Linked DNA regions of Rubinisphaera margarita. The main gene of each other region encodes a partner of the protein of the gene in region 2 in a complex. Links are inferred from orthologs where the notes say so. Each region holds a gene or a part of one and is shown on either strand. Other genes may lie near its edges.

The links.
Region 1: the proteins of carA (region 2) and carB are in contact, whole or in part, in a solved structure (PDB 1KEE), measured with the Escherichia coli proteins. The link is inferred for Rubinisphaera margarita from one-to-one orthologs.

The regions. Positions count from the first base shown.
Region 1 is NZ_JAKFGB010000012.1:460,262-466,786, forward strand. What follows is about bases 1,538-5,308. They hold carB (carbamoyl-phosphate synthase large subunit), read right to left. Parts: upstream 4,999-5,308; coding sequence 1,738-4,998; downstream 1,538-1,737. Other genes in these bases: L1A08_RS10365 (ATP-binding response regulator), read left to right, coding at 1,538-1,703. Outside these bases: L1A08_RS10360 (Gfo/Idh/MocA family protein), read left to right, coding at 1-452; more of L1A08_RS10365, read left to right, coding at 738-1,537; L1A08_RS10375 (formylglycine-generating enzyme family protein), read left to right, coding at 5,662-6,525. UniProt on the Escherichia coli protein: Large subunit of the glutamine-dependent carbamoyl phosphate synthetase (CPSase).
Region 2 is NZ_JAKFGB010000003.1:138,687-144,378, forward strand. Bases 1,534-4,471 are described here. They hold carA (glutamine-hydrolyzing carbamoyl-phosphate synthase small subunit), read right to left. Parts: upstream 3,614-4,471; coding sequence 2,453-3,613; downstream 1,534-2,452. Other genes in these bases: L1A08_RS00535 (serine/threonine protein kinase), read right to left, coding at 1,534-1,762; ndk (nucleoside-diphosphate kinase), read right to left, coding at 1,955-2,419; L1A08_RS00550 (ArsR/SmtB family transcription factor), read right to left, coding at 3,869-4,279. In the rest of the region: more of L1A08_RS00535, read right to left, coding at 1-1,533; L1A08_RS00555 (DUF1559 domain-containing protein), read right to left, coding at 5,183-5,692. UniProt on the Escherichia coli protein: Small subunit of the glutamine-dependent carbamoyl phosphate synthetase (CPSase).

The DNA.
Region 1 (6,525 bases), on a different replicon or contig from region 2:
ATGGTGAGCAGTTCGAAAGCTTCAAGTTCGTGCCTGAACGGCCGCAGGTCACTCATGACAGCAGCCTGAAGGAAGAAGATATTGCCGTCGAAACGCCGAAGGAATCGACGACCTATCTGCACTTCAAGAACTGGGTCGATGCCATTAACGCCAACGACCCGAAGGCCTGTAACAACCCGCCGGATCTCGGTGCAGCTGCCATCACGACCGTAATTCTGGGAGCTCGCAGCTACCGCGAAGGTCGTGTGTTCCACTTCGATGCCTCGACCGGAACGATCTCCGACGGAGACGGCAGCTGGGCGAAGAAGTGGGAAAAGAACTCCGAAGATCGTGGTTCCGCGAGCCACGTGCCCGGTTGGACCGCTGGCGATTACGGTTCCACGCTGCGTGAGCCGGACTACATGAAGCTGGCCGGACCCTGGGTAAACGGCAACCCTCCGGAAAACAGCTAGGCTGGATTTGTCTCCAACGAGACCCGAAGCCGCACGCGTTCGAGCGTGCGGCTTCTTTTTTTCATAGAGCGAGAGGGGAACCCGAGGCCGGTCAGTGGAGTCGGTCAAGCCGAACAACCGGCGTATCTGACATGTTCGGCAAACGCGGAGCGGTCGCAAAAAGCGGACTGGTCGATTCGTGATGAGATCAGCGGCAGGGATTCTCATCTTTGGGCCGGTTCCGACCGGTCAGCCAGAGCTATATTTGTCCACGCTGCTGCCCTTCTCTTCCTTTCGGAGTGTCCGATGAACCGTCCCGCTCGCATATTGATCATCGACGATGATCCCGCCTGGCGGAAATACATGCAGGTCGTGCTGTCCAGCCGAGGGCGCTACGAAGTCCGCACCGTTGCCGATCTTGAGACGGCGCTCAACAGCCTGCGGGTGGAATCTTTCGACATTGTGATGACGGATCTGCATCTGGTCGCAGAGGACCGGAGCGAAAGCAACGGACTCGACATCATCACGATGTTGCGTCAGGAGGGACTCGAGATTCCGGTGATCGCCGTCACGGCTTATGGCGACGAAGGGAAAGTGGTCGAAGCACTCAGGCGAGGAGCTGTCAATTACCTTCCAAAGGCCAGCGTCAAGAACGAACTGTTCAGCATCGTAGAGTCGGTTTCGAAGACCGTCGCAAAACGGCATCTGAGATCTCAGTTACAGAGTTCCGTGACCCGTCTGGAAATGGCATACGAACTGACCACCGATTGCCAGCTGGTTTCTCCGTTCATCGAGGGACTCAAGTCCAATCTTCTGGAGCATTCTCCGTTCAGCAGTCATGCGACGTCGCAGATGCTCGTGGCGACCGAAGAGGCCCTGGTGAACTCGATCGTTCACGGCAACCTGGAAGTGGACTCAAGCCTTCGAGACGAGTCCTATAGTGAATACGAAGCCCTTGTGGCGGCTCGCTCAAGCGAGGCTCCCTATTGCGATCGGCACATACGGATTGATGTCGTGATTGATCGGAGCCAGGTGCAGGTTGTCATTCAGGATGAGGGAGCTGGTTTCGACATTGCAGCGGTCGCCGATCCGCGTCAACCGGAGTTTCTCCTGCGACCCTGCGGTCGTGGACTGCTCCTGATGCGAACCTTCATGGATTCGGTCGAATATACCGACCGCGGTCGCTGCGTGCGTTTGACCCGGATGGTGCCGCAATCCGTCGACTCGACCCGAGTTGGTCAGAAGAATGCACGCCCCGTCGTGTGGGCCTGAAGCAAACGCCCCAGGCCCAGTCGCGTTGGGAGTTTTACTGCACGACGTCCGCCCAGTCCTGAAGAGCTCGAACCTTCGGAGACGGATCTTTCGCGAACGCTTCGAGAGCTTCAATCACGGCCAGGCATCCCGGCAGCGTCGTAACGCAGGGGACCCGATTGGAAACCGACGCGGCACGAATTCGACCTTCATCGGTGTTCGGACCGCGCTTACTCGGCGTGTTGAAGATATAGGCGATTTCTCCATTGGTCATATAGTCAAGCAGGTTCGGACGTCCTTCCTGAACCTTCTTGACGACCTCAACCGGAACTCCGGCTTCCTGGAGGACGGCAGCCGTGCCGGACGTGGCAACAAGCTCGAAGCCGAGCTGGCTGAGCCGTCGAGCCGGCTCGACCATTCGCTGCTTGTAGTTGCCCGCCATGCTGATGAAGACTTTTCCGCTCGACGGAATTGTCGATCCAGCTGCAAGCTGGCTCTTGGCGAAGGCTTCGGCGAACGTTCCGTCGATTCCCATGACTTCCCCGGTGGAAAGCATTTCGGGGCCCAGGACGATATCGACGCCCGGGAATCGCGAGAACGGGAAGACCGATTCTTTCACCGAGGTGTGCCGAGGCACGACTTCTTCGGTAACGCCCTGCTCTTTGAGCGAGACCCCCGCCATCACTTTGGCGGCGATCCGCGCGAGAGAGACTCCGGTGGCTTTGGAGACGAATGGCGACGTGCGGCTGGCGCGAGGGTTGACCTCGAGAACGTAGACCTCGTTCTGACCCTCATTCTGCTTCACGGCGTACTGGATATTCATCAGGCCGCGAACCTTGAGTTCGCGTGCAAGGGCGTAGGTCGCCTGACGGATCTCTTCGATCGTGTCCTGAGACAGCGAATGCGGTGGGATCGCACAAGCCGAGTCACCCGAATGGATGCCGGCTTCTTCGATGTGTTCCATGATGCCGCCCACGATCGTCGTCTCGCCATCGGAAATGGCATCGACGTCGACTTCGATAGCGTCCTGCAGGAACTTGTCGATCAGAACCGGATGGTCCGGCGACGCGTTGACCGCTTCGGTCATGTACTTGAAGAGCTGGGATTCCTGGTAGCAGATCTGCATGGCCCGGCCCCCGAGCACGTAGCTGGGGCGAACGAGCACCGGGTAGCCGATCTGCTGAGCCTGAGCGACCGCACCTTCGACATCGATGGCCGTTCCGTTGGGAGGCTGCTTGAGGTCGATTCTCTGCAGGATCTTCTGGAATCGTTCGCGGTCTTCCGCATCATCGATGCTGTCCGGAGAGGTTCCGATGATGGGAACTCCGGCAGCTTCCAAACCTTTGGCCAGGTTCAATGGCGTCTGTCCGCCGAACTGAACGATCACTCCGTCCGGCTGGATGCGATCGCAAATATTCAGCACGTCTTCGAGCGTCAAAGGTTCGAAAAAGAGAATGTCGGACGTGTCGTAGTCGGTCGAAACCGTTTCCGGGTTCGAGTTGACCATGATGCTTTCGATGCCCAGATCGTGGAGCGCGAAAGCAGCCTGGCAACAGCAGTAGTCGAACTCAATTCCCTGTCCGATTCGGTTCGGACCCCCACCCAGAATCATGATACGGCGGGGCTTCTCAGGATTGCGTGCCGGCGACTCATCTTCCTGTTCGTAGGTGGAATAGTAGTATGGGGTGTAAGCTTCGAACTCAGCCGCACAGGTATCGACCTGCTTGAAGACCGGTTCAATGCCCTTCTGTTTACGATATTCCCGAATCTGCAGTTCGGAGCTGTTCCACCATCCGGCCAGCTGTTGATCGGAAAAGCCCGCGCGCTTCGCCCGGTAGAGCAATTCGTCGGGGCAGTCCTGAACCTCAGGGTGTGTTTTGAGTTCCAGTTCAAGCTGCACCAGTTCTTCGATGTGCCGCAGGAACCAGAAATCGATGCTGGTGAGTCGATGAATCTCGTCGAGATCGAAGCCATTCAGTAACGCGTAGCGGATGAAGAAAACTCGCTCCGTATTTGGAATGGCAAGTTTGCTGCGGATCTCGTCGTGTGAAAGTGTCTCGCCACGACCGCAGAGGTCCTTCTTGCCGCCACCGAGTCCAAAGTGGCCAATCTCCAGACCACGCAGGGCCTTCTGGAAAGATTCCTTGAAGGTTCGCCCGATGGCCATTGTTTCACCGACCGATTTCATTTGCACGGTCAGGACCGGGTCGGCATCCGGGAACTTTTCGAAAGTCCAGCGCGGAAACTTGGTGACGACGTAGTCGATCGTCGGCTCGAAACACGCGAGCGTTTCTCGAGTGATGTCGTTCGGGATTTCGTCGAGGGTGAATCCGACAGCCAGTTTGGCGGCGATCTTGGCGATCGGGAAACCGGTTGCTTTGGAAGCCAGCGCGCTGGAGCGGCTGACGCGGGGGTTCATCTCGATGATGACCATGCGGCCGGTTTCGGGGTGAATGGCGAACTGCACGTTCGAGCCGCCGGTTTCGACGCCGATCTCCCGCATACAGGCAATCGTGGCGTCCCGCATCCGCTGGTATTCTTTGTCGGTCAGCGTCTGAGCGGGGGCGACGGTAATGGAGTCGCCGGTGTGGACGCCCATCGGATCGAGGTTCTCGATCGCGCAGATAATGACACAGTTGTCATTCTTATCCCGCATCACTTCCATCTCGTACTCTTTCCAGCCGAGTACGGATTCCTCAATCAGAACCTCGTTGACCGGAGAGAGCTGGAGGCCGTTGCGAACCTTCTGTTCGAACTCCTCACGGTTGTAAGCGATTCCGCCGCCTGCACCACCCAGCGTGTAGCTGGCTCGAATGATGAGCGGCAGGCCGATCTCGTCGAGAATGGCGCGGGCTTCGTCCATGGAATGGACAACCGCCGAGCGCGGGACGTCCATGCCGATGGACACCATGGCCTTTTTGAACTGCTCGCGTTCCTCGGCTTTGGCAATGACGTCGGCTCGGGCACCAATCATCTCGACGTTGTACTTCTCGAGAATGCCCCGTTTGAAGAGATCCATCGCAGTATTCAGACCCGTCTGTCCGCCCAGGGTGGGCAGCAGCGCATCTGGCTTTTCCTGCTTGATAATCTCTTCGACGTATTGCCAGGTGATCGGCTCGATATAAGTTCGGTCCGCAGTGCCGGGGTCGGTCATAATCGTCGCGGGGTTCGAATTGACGAGAACGACCTCGTATCCCAGCTCGCGAAGGGACTTACAGGCCTGAGTTCCCGAATAATCGAACTCACAAGCCTGACCGATAACAATGGGGCCTGATCCAATGATCAGGATTTTATGCAGGTCGTCGCGACGCGGCACGTCTTCTTCACCTTCCGTTAATTCATCAGCACCTGAAAAGAAGTCGCAGGGCGGCGTTCCGCAACTCGACCGGCGAACCGGGAGACGGAGGATCTGCGAGAGCGCCCGATGGCGCACAAAATTTGAGCCAGATTAACAGGCCTCTGCTGAGATGCAACCGTATGAGGCACGTTCAGATCGGATTGAAGGGCCTTCGAAACGGTCGTGAAATCGACATCAATGGATCGGTCTGGGGAATTCGCTCAAAATTTGTCGATGAGGCAATTTTCTCTGAGCCCGACGTTGATTTCAAACGTCAAATTCAAAGACAATTGATGCTGTTCAGAGTGTACAAAATGAAGTAGGAGTTGTCTCGTGAGATGCGGGCTGATATTCGCTGCCATGTTACTGCTGACGGGATGTGAACCCGAGCAGCCGACACAATCGGTTCCGCTGTTGCCTGCTCGTCCGAACGCTCCTGCAGCCGCGCCGGCTGTTCCAGCTACGCGCCCAGCGCTCGGCCCGGTTACGAGGCCGAACAGTGTCACACCTCAGGATTCGACAACGTCCGGGTCTCGCCCTGCGAACTCGGTTGCGAATCCGACCGCTCCAGTGATGGCTTCCGCGGATGATCCGGAAGGAACACCCGAAACGTCTTCGTCGTCAGAAGCGGCGGGAATGGACATGCCGCAGACGCCTGCGCACCAGATGATGGGAACAGCCGCGGGAGATCTGAGGGAACTCACTCGATACAAGATCAAATTCCGCTGGTGCCCTCCCGGCGTCTTTCAGATGGGAAGTCCAGAGACCGAAGCCGGTCGCGACAGCGATGAAACCACGGTGGAAGTCGCCCTGACGAATGGCTACTGGATCGGTGAAACCGAGGTCAGCCAGGAGGTGTGGAGTGCGGTGATGGATACCAGCCCCTGGAATGATCGGGCCGGAATGAAGGCCGATCCCGCCTTGCCGGCGATCGGAATTACCTGGGAAGATGCTGCCGAGTTCTGTCGCCGACTGACGGAAATCGCCCGTGAACGGGGAGATTACCCGAGCGATGGCGAATTTCGATTACCGACGGAAGCTCAGTGGGAATACGCCTGTCGTGCGGGAACCTCGACACGTTTCAGCTTCGGCGACGACATCGATGCGTCACTCGCGGCGGAACATGCCGAGTACAAAGCGGCGGCTGATCGTCGCTCGCGGCGAATTCCGGAACCCGTGGGACGGATCAAAGCCAATCCCTGGGGCATCTTCGATATGCACGGCAATGTGGCCGAGTGGTGTCGGGACAACTATCAGTCTTCATTGACGGACGGAGAAGACCCCGTCTTCGAGAACGACGGTTCCGACCGTGTTCTTCGTGGCGGTGACTTCAGTAGCGAACATGTCGAAATACGATCGGCTGCCCGTGAAATGAAAACGCAACGGGCCCGCAGCGCACAGATCGGATTCCGCCCGGTGTTTGTCTTCGAAAATCCTCAAACTGCTGAGCTTGCGATGGCTCCGGAGTCGTCCCTGGTCCCGGAGATGCCCGAAGGGCTGACAGGG
Region 2 (5,692 bases):
GGGCGGTTCCCGCTACGAGCAGGCCGGCTCCCTGTTGCAGGAACTGACAGTTCGCCAGCTCAATTCGCCCGCTATTGGCCTCGTCCTCGCTGATAGGCTTCCAGGCAATCGCTCTCATCGGCGGGCGGGGATCTGCTGGCTCCGTTCGTGGGTCGCTTTGCTCATCTCGGAAACTACAGGAGTTGACTCGAAGATTTGATGACTGGCAGACCAGCAGCGCTCCAGGCGGTCGGCTGCCAGCGGCCGGAGACTCGTGCCTGAGTGTGACCTGGGAGAGAGAAAACTCCGTGGCCGCGATTCGCCAGGGATCGTCCCCGATAATGATCTCGGGGGGTTGGGGAGGAGCGGCATCGTCCCGTTTCGCATCGTCGACAACGACAACGGTCAGCGGACCGACGGCTCCAATCTCCCGTGCCCGGTATTTTGTGCCGGGTGTCAACCGGATGATGCCACGCTGATCCGGTTGAGGCAGTTCGGCCAGCTTGCTGTTATCTCCCTGATGAGAAGCCTCGTCTTTCTTGGATTCGATTCCCGTCCCAACTTCGACTGCCGGAGTCTCGATGAGCGACTCGGCCATCTGCCAGGTCGAAGGAACGGAGACTCCAGCCACCCAGAGCAGTGCACACAGAATGCAGGCGACCGTGGTGAGGACACCATAGTCGGCGGCGAGTTCGGCTCGCGTTCGTGGAATTGCCGACCGAGGCTGTTCGAATCGCCTCACATAACGAGCGACCTGCTGCGGCCCCGTAACCCGCTCGCCCGGGCGACGGGAATCGGCACCGCTGAGTACGCGGAGTCTCTCGGCGGGATCGGGCCGAGTCAGTGCGAAGATCAGATCCGCGGTTTCGGTGTCGATATCCGGGGCGAACTCGTGAACATGCGGAATCGTCTGCTCGATGTGAGCGTTGATCTTGAAAAACGGATCCGCCGAATAGTGTGGGGGACGGCCACAGGCCATCTGCCAGAGCAGGCACCCGGCTGCATACAGATCCGTCTCTGTCGTCCAGGATCCGGTGCGGATCATCTCAGGAGCCAGATGGTCGTAGGCATCGAAGGGAAGGGGAGTCTGCAGAGTCCACATCGGTTGAGACGCAGGGAGAACCCCGGTGTTCATCACCCGCAGCTGACCGCGTCGATTGAGCATCAGATTTCGAGGACGCAAATCTCCATGGACAAGCCCAGCCTGATCAAACGTCCGCAAGTGATGCAGCAGTTGTTGAGCAATCGTTCGGACAAGCGGCTCCGGAAAGCGACCTCGGCGAACGAGCAGTTCTTCGATCGTCACGCCGTGCTGGTATTCGTGGATCGCACATGCGGAGCCGTGGTGTTCGAGGATTTCGACCGGGGCTCCCGTCGAAGCGAGCCGCGACTGGCTCCCGAGCCGTCTTCGCAATTCCGTGAGGCTGTCCTGAAGCTCCGACGGCGAGTGATCGCCTGCGAAGTACTGATCGATCAGCACGAACTGCCTGCCCGTTGCGGACTGTCCCAGAAAACGACGGGTCACACGATCGCCAGCGATCGGCGCGATCACGTAGAAATTTCCAATGCGAAGCTGGGCGTCCCGACCGGAGGCCAGGCAGTCGGCCTGATAGGGCGACAGTTTGCGGCGTTGAACGAGCGCGTCCAGCCAGATGGAATCGAAGGCTGGTAAGTCCGTCGCCAGGCGATGAACTGCCGCGCGACAGCGAAGCACATCCCGCTCACGGCAGGATGTGTACTGTTCGAGCCGCGCAATCAGATCACGTGAGGGGGGATCGTACATGCCCCGGGGAGTCCCTTCCCGCCTGGAGAATGTCTGGGGTGACTTCAGCGGCTGCGCAATGCGTCCGGTCCTGAGGGCACGTCTGCCCGACCCCAGCGTTTCTGGCTCGCAATATACCGCAAATGCTCGCGGGACCGAAAGATCAGTCGCGGCGCACCGGGAGCAATGCGGTTCGGCGGATGCCGTCGATGACTATTCGTCGCTGGCGACGAGGACGCTGCTGAGCGCCAGAGAGTAGTCATGGAGTTCGTGCGGCTCGAAATAGATCTCAATTTCCCGCCTGGCGGCATCCGGACCATCGCTGCCGTGAATCAGGTTCATCTGGCGGGAGGACCCGAAATCGCCACGAATCGTGCCTGAATTTGCGGCTCGACCGTTTGTGGCGCCCATCATACTCCGCATCACCGTGATCGCTTCCGGGCCTTCGACAACGAGAGCCACCACGGGAGAACTGGTGATGAACTCTTCAAGGTTCGGATAGAACGGCTTTTCGACGTGTTCGGCGTAATGCTTCCGAGCGAGTTCCGGGGTGACCTGAATCAGTTTCAGGCCGGCGATCTTGTAGCCTTTGTCTTCAATCCGGCTGAGAATGCGGCCAATCAGGCGGCGCTGTACGGCATCGGGTTTCAGGAGAATCAACGTCCGCTCTTGTGACATGGCGCTTTCAATCAAATTGCTGAGTCGGTGAGATTACTGGGCGGCTTGGCCGGAGGTCTGTTCCATCGATTCCAGAAAGCGGTCGAACAGGTACCGACTGTCGTGCGGACCGGCCGAAGCTTCCGGATGGTACTGGACTCCGAACACCGGTTTCGTCCGGTGGCGGATACCAGATACTGTATTGTCATTGAGGTTGATATGCGTCACTTCCACATCGTCGGGAAGCGATTTTTCATCAATTGCGAAGCCGTGATTCTGGCTGGTCACTTCAACCCGACCGGTTTCCTTGTTGAGGACTGGCTGGTTGCCGCCTCGATGGCCGAATTTCAGTTTGAAGATCTCTCCCCCCATCGCCAGACCGAGCAACTGCTGACCGAGGCAGATCCCGAAGATCGGCTTCTTGTCGATCAGCTCTTTGATCGTGTTGATGGCGTAATCAAGAGGACGCGGATCGCCGGGGCCGTTCGAAAGGAACACGCCGTCCGGGTTCCGGGCCAGAATCTCTTCGGCGGTCGCGGTGCCCGGGACGATGTCGACTTCGCAACCCGATTCAACCAGGTGGCGGGGAATGTTCCATTTCATTCCGTAGTCAACGGCGACCACTTTGGGCCGCTTGCCGCTGCCCGCTTTGGGAATCGGGCTGCCCGAGGTATTGCGGGCCAGTTCGGAGAGCGGTTCGGTCCAGCCGACACATTCGGTCGGCATCACTTCGCGAACGTAGTCCTGTCCGACGAGTTCGGGAGAAGTCTGAGCCTTCTTGATCAGCGATTCATCGTCCAGATCGGTGGTGGAGAGCACACCGGTCATCGCTCCCTGGCTGCGGAGCCGACGGACCAGCGCCCGGGTATCGATTCCCTGGATTCCGATGACGCCGTTCTCTTTCAGGTACGAAGACAGGGAGTGCGTCGCGCGATGGTTGCTCGGTTTCTCGCACAGCTCGCGGCAGACAAAGCCCTTCAGGGCAGGGCGTCCGCTTTCGACATCTTCCGGATTGACGCCGTAGTTTCCAATTTGCGGGTAGGTCATCACGATGATCTGACCGCAGTAGGACGGGTCGGTGATGATCTCCTGGTAGCCGGTCATGCTGGTGTTGAAAACGACTTCCCCGAAGGATTCACCTTCTGCTCCAAATGCGGTTCCGGTGAAGACAGTACCATCGGCGAGCGCGAGTTTCGCGGGACGAGATTCAGACATGAGCGGTGAGATCTTCCTTCACTGAGCGGAACAGGATTTCGGTCGGAATTTACCAGACCGATCGGCAAATTAAAAGGATCGGACCCTCAACAGTCAACGGGCTGATGCGAGACTCCGCCCAGCAAGACTCTCAGGCCGACGGCACTTCCATCGCCACTTTGAACTGCGCTGATGCGACGATCGGCGGAACGACATGCTGCGCGTAAAAAAAGCCGCGAAGATCATTCTTCGCGGCTCTGTTCCATCGACTTCGAATTAGGCTTCACGAGTCAGGGTGAAGTCTTCGAAGGTGATCTCGTTCTGATCCTTCTTCATGGCCGAGAAGAACTCGGACATCAACCGGTAGAAGTGGATCGTGCGGATCGAGTAGAAGTTGTGCTTGCCGTCCCGACGAGCTTCGATCAGACCGGCAACCCGCATCAGAGCGAGGTGATGGCTGACGGCCGGCTGGCTCTGCTTGAGCAGATCGCAGAGGGCGGTCACGTGGAGTTCACCCGAGCTCTGCAGATAAAGCAGGATCCGCAGACGGGTTTCGTCTGCCAGCAGTTTGAAGGACTGAACAAGGTCCTTTTCCAGCTGCTCATCGATTTCGGTGTGTGCTGGTGTGCGATCCCGCAGAACCTCGTTCTGCCGAGACTGAGTCGTCGTGGGGACTGGGGTAATCATTAGCAATTTTCCTTTGTGGCCGCATTGTCGTGGCCGGTGGTCAAAAGCACGTTTCCAACCAGGTTGGACGTTCAACGTGCGAAGTTTCGTTACTCAGAATCCTCGATGGGGGTCCTTCAAGTTGAGGAAATCGTATCGTGGTTTCTACCTATGTCAACTGGTCTTACCAGAAGTTGGTGCACAATTCAAGAAATCTTGATCTGACATTAATCCCAACAGACAAAAGGCGATGATTTCTGCTTTCGAACCTTCAGACAAGTGGACGTGCCTTTCGAGTGCTTAAGTCCATTCACCCGCGGCAGACCGAATTATCAACCTTACTAATATGATGTCAATATCAGCTTCGAGGTTCGCGGCGGTACGAAGGCCGGTTTCCGGTTTGCCAGAATCAGGTTCGCAAATGCCAGTCCAGAACGTGAGGTTTTTTCGTGGAAGCCGCTAAGTCACTTCCTGAGAACACCTTAGGGGAAGATCCTCTCTCATTTACTCGGAAGGCGGGTCTGGCTGTCGGGCCAAAGTTTGCGGAAAAATCGGGCATCAATCCTCAGGTTTAAACATGTTGATGCGAGAATGCACCGGTGGGGTTCGCGAGGGCGGATCTCAGCATCGGTCGAAAACCATCAGGGGAAGTCTGAGTTTTTCGAGGGAGTGTTACCCCCGAGATCATTGATCGGTTTGCTGGCAGCCGGGAACGAAAAGAAGAAGGCCAGTTCGCTTTGAACTGGCCTTCTTGCAGAAAGTCAAATAGTTCGCCTCAAATCGGCGATTTTCGATCAAGGCTTGGGGCGAAACTCAGGATCTGAGAAAATGGCCTTTCAGCAACAATTCCGGTCGAGCGGATTGCCCCCTGATCGAGACTGGAGCAATTGCAAGATTCGACTGCAGGAGAAGCATGAAAATGTTCTAGAATTCGCCGAGTACGTTGCCGTCCTGGCGATTCAGCAGGTTCTCGAAGACAACGTCGTTATGAGCGTTGTTCGGAGCGGCCGAAATGTTCTCACTGATGAAGCGAACAGCTCCATCGGCGAGCAGGAACTGAGCTCCGCCCTGGTGCAGGCTGCTGAAACCGAACTGACAGGCGTCTCCACCCGGGGCGGCGACACCGCCGACACTCGTCGCGGTCGAGTTGAGGGCGACCGAACCGTTGCCCATCGTCGAGCGAAGGTTCTGGTTTTCGCCGGAGTTGAGTCCGAAGACCACACCGCCGTCGCATTCGCGCTTGTTGCCGCCCGAGTTGCTCAACTGCCACGCCCGTTCACCAACCATAATCGTGTTGCTGGTTCCGTCGGTGATGTCGCGCATCTGAAGCTTCGAGTTCCGCCAGAAGCAGCCGTTGGCCGTGCTGGTTTCGTGGAAGGTACTCACAAGGGTATCGCCGGTGGCGACAGCCAGTGAAGCGAAGCTGGAGTTGTT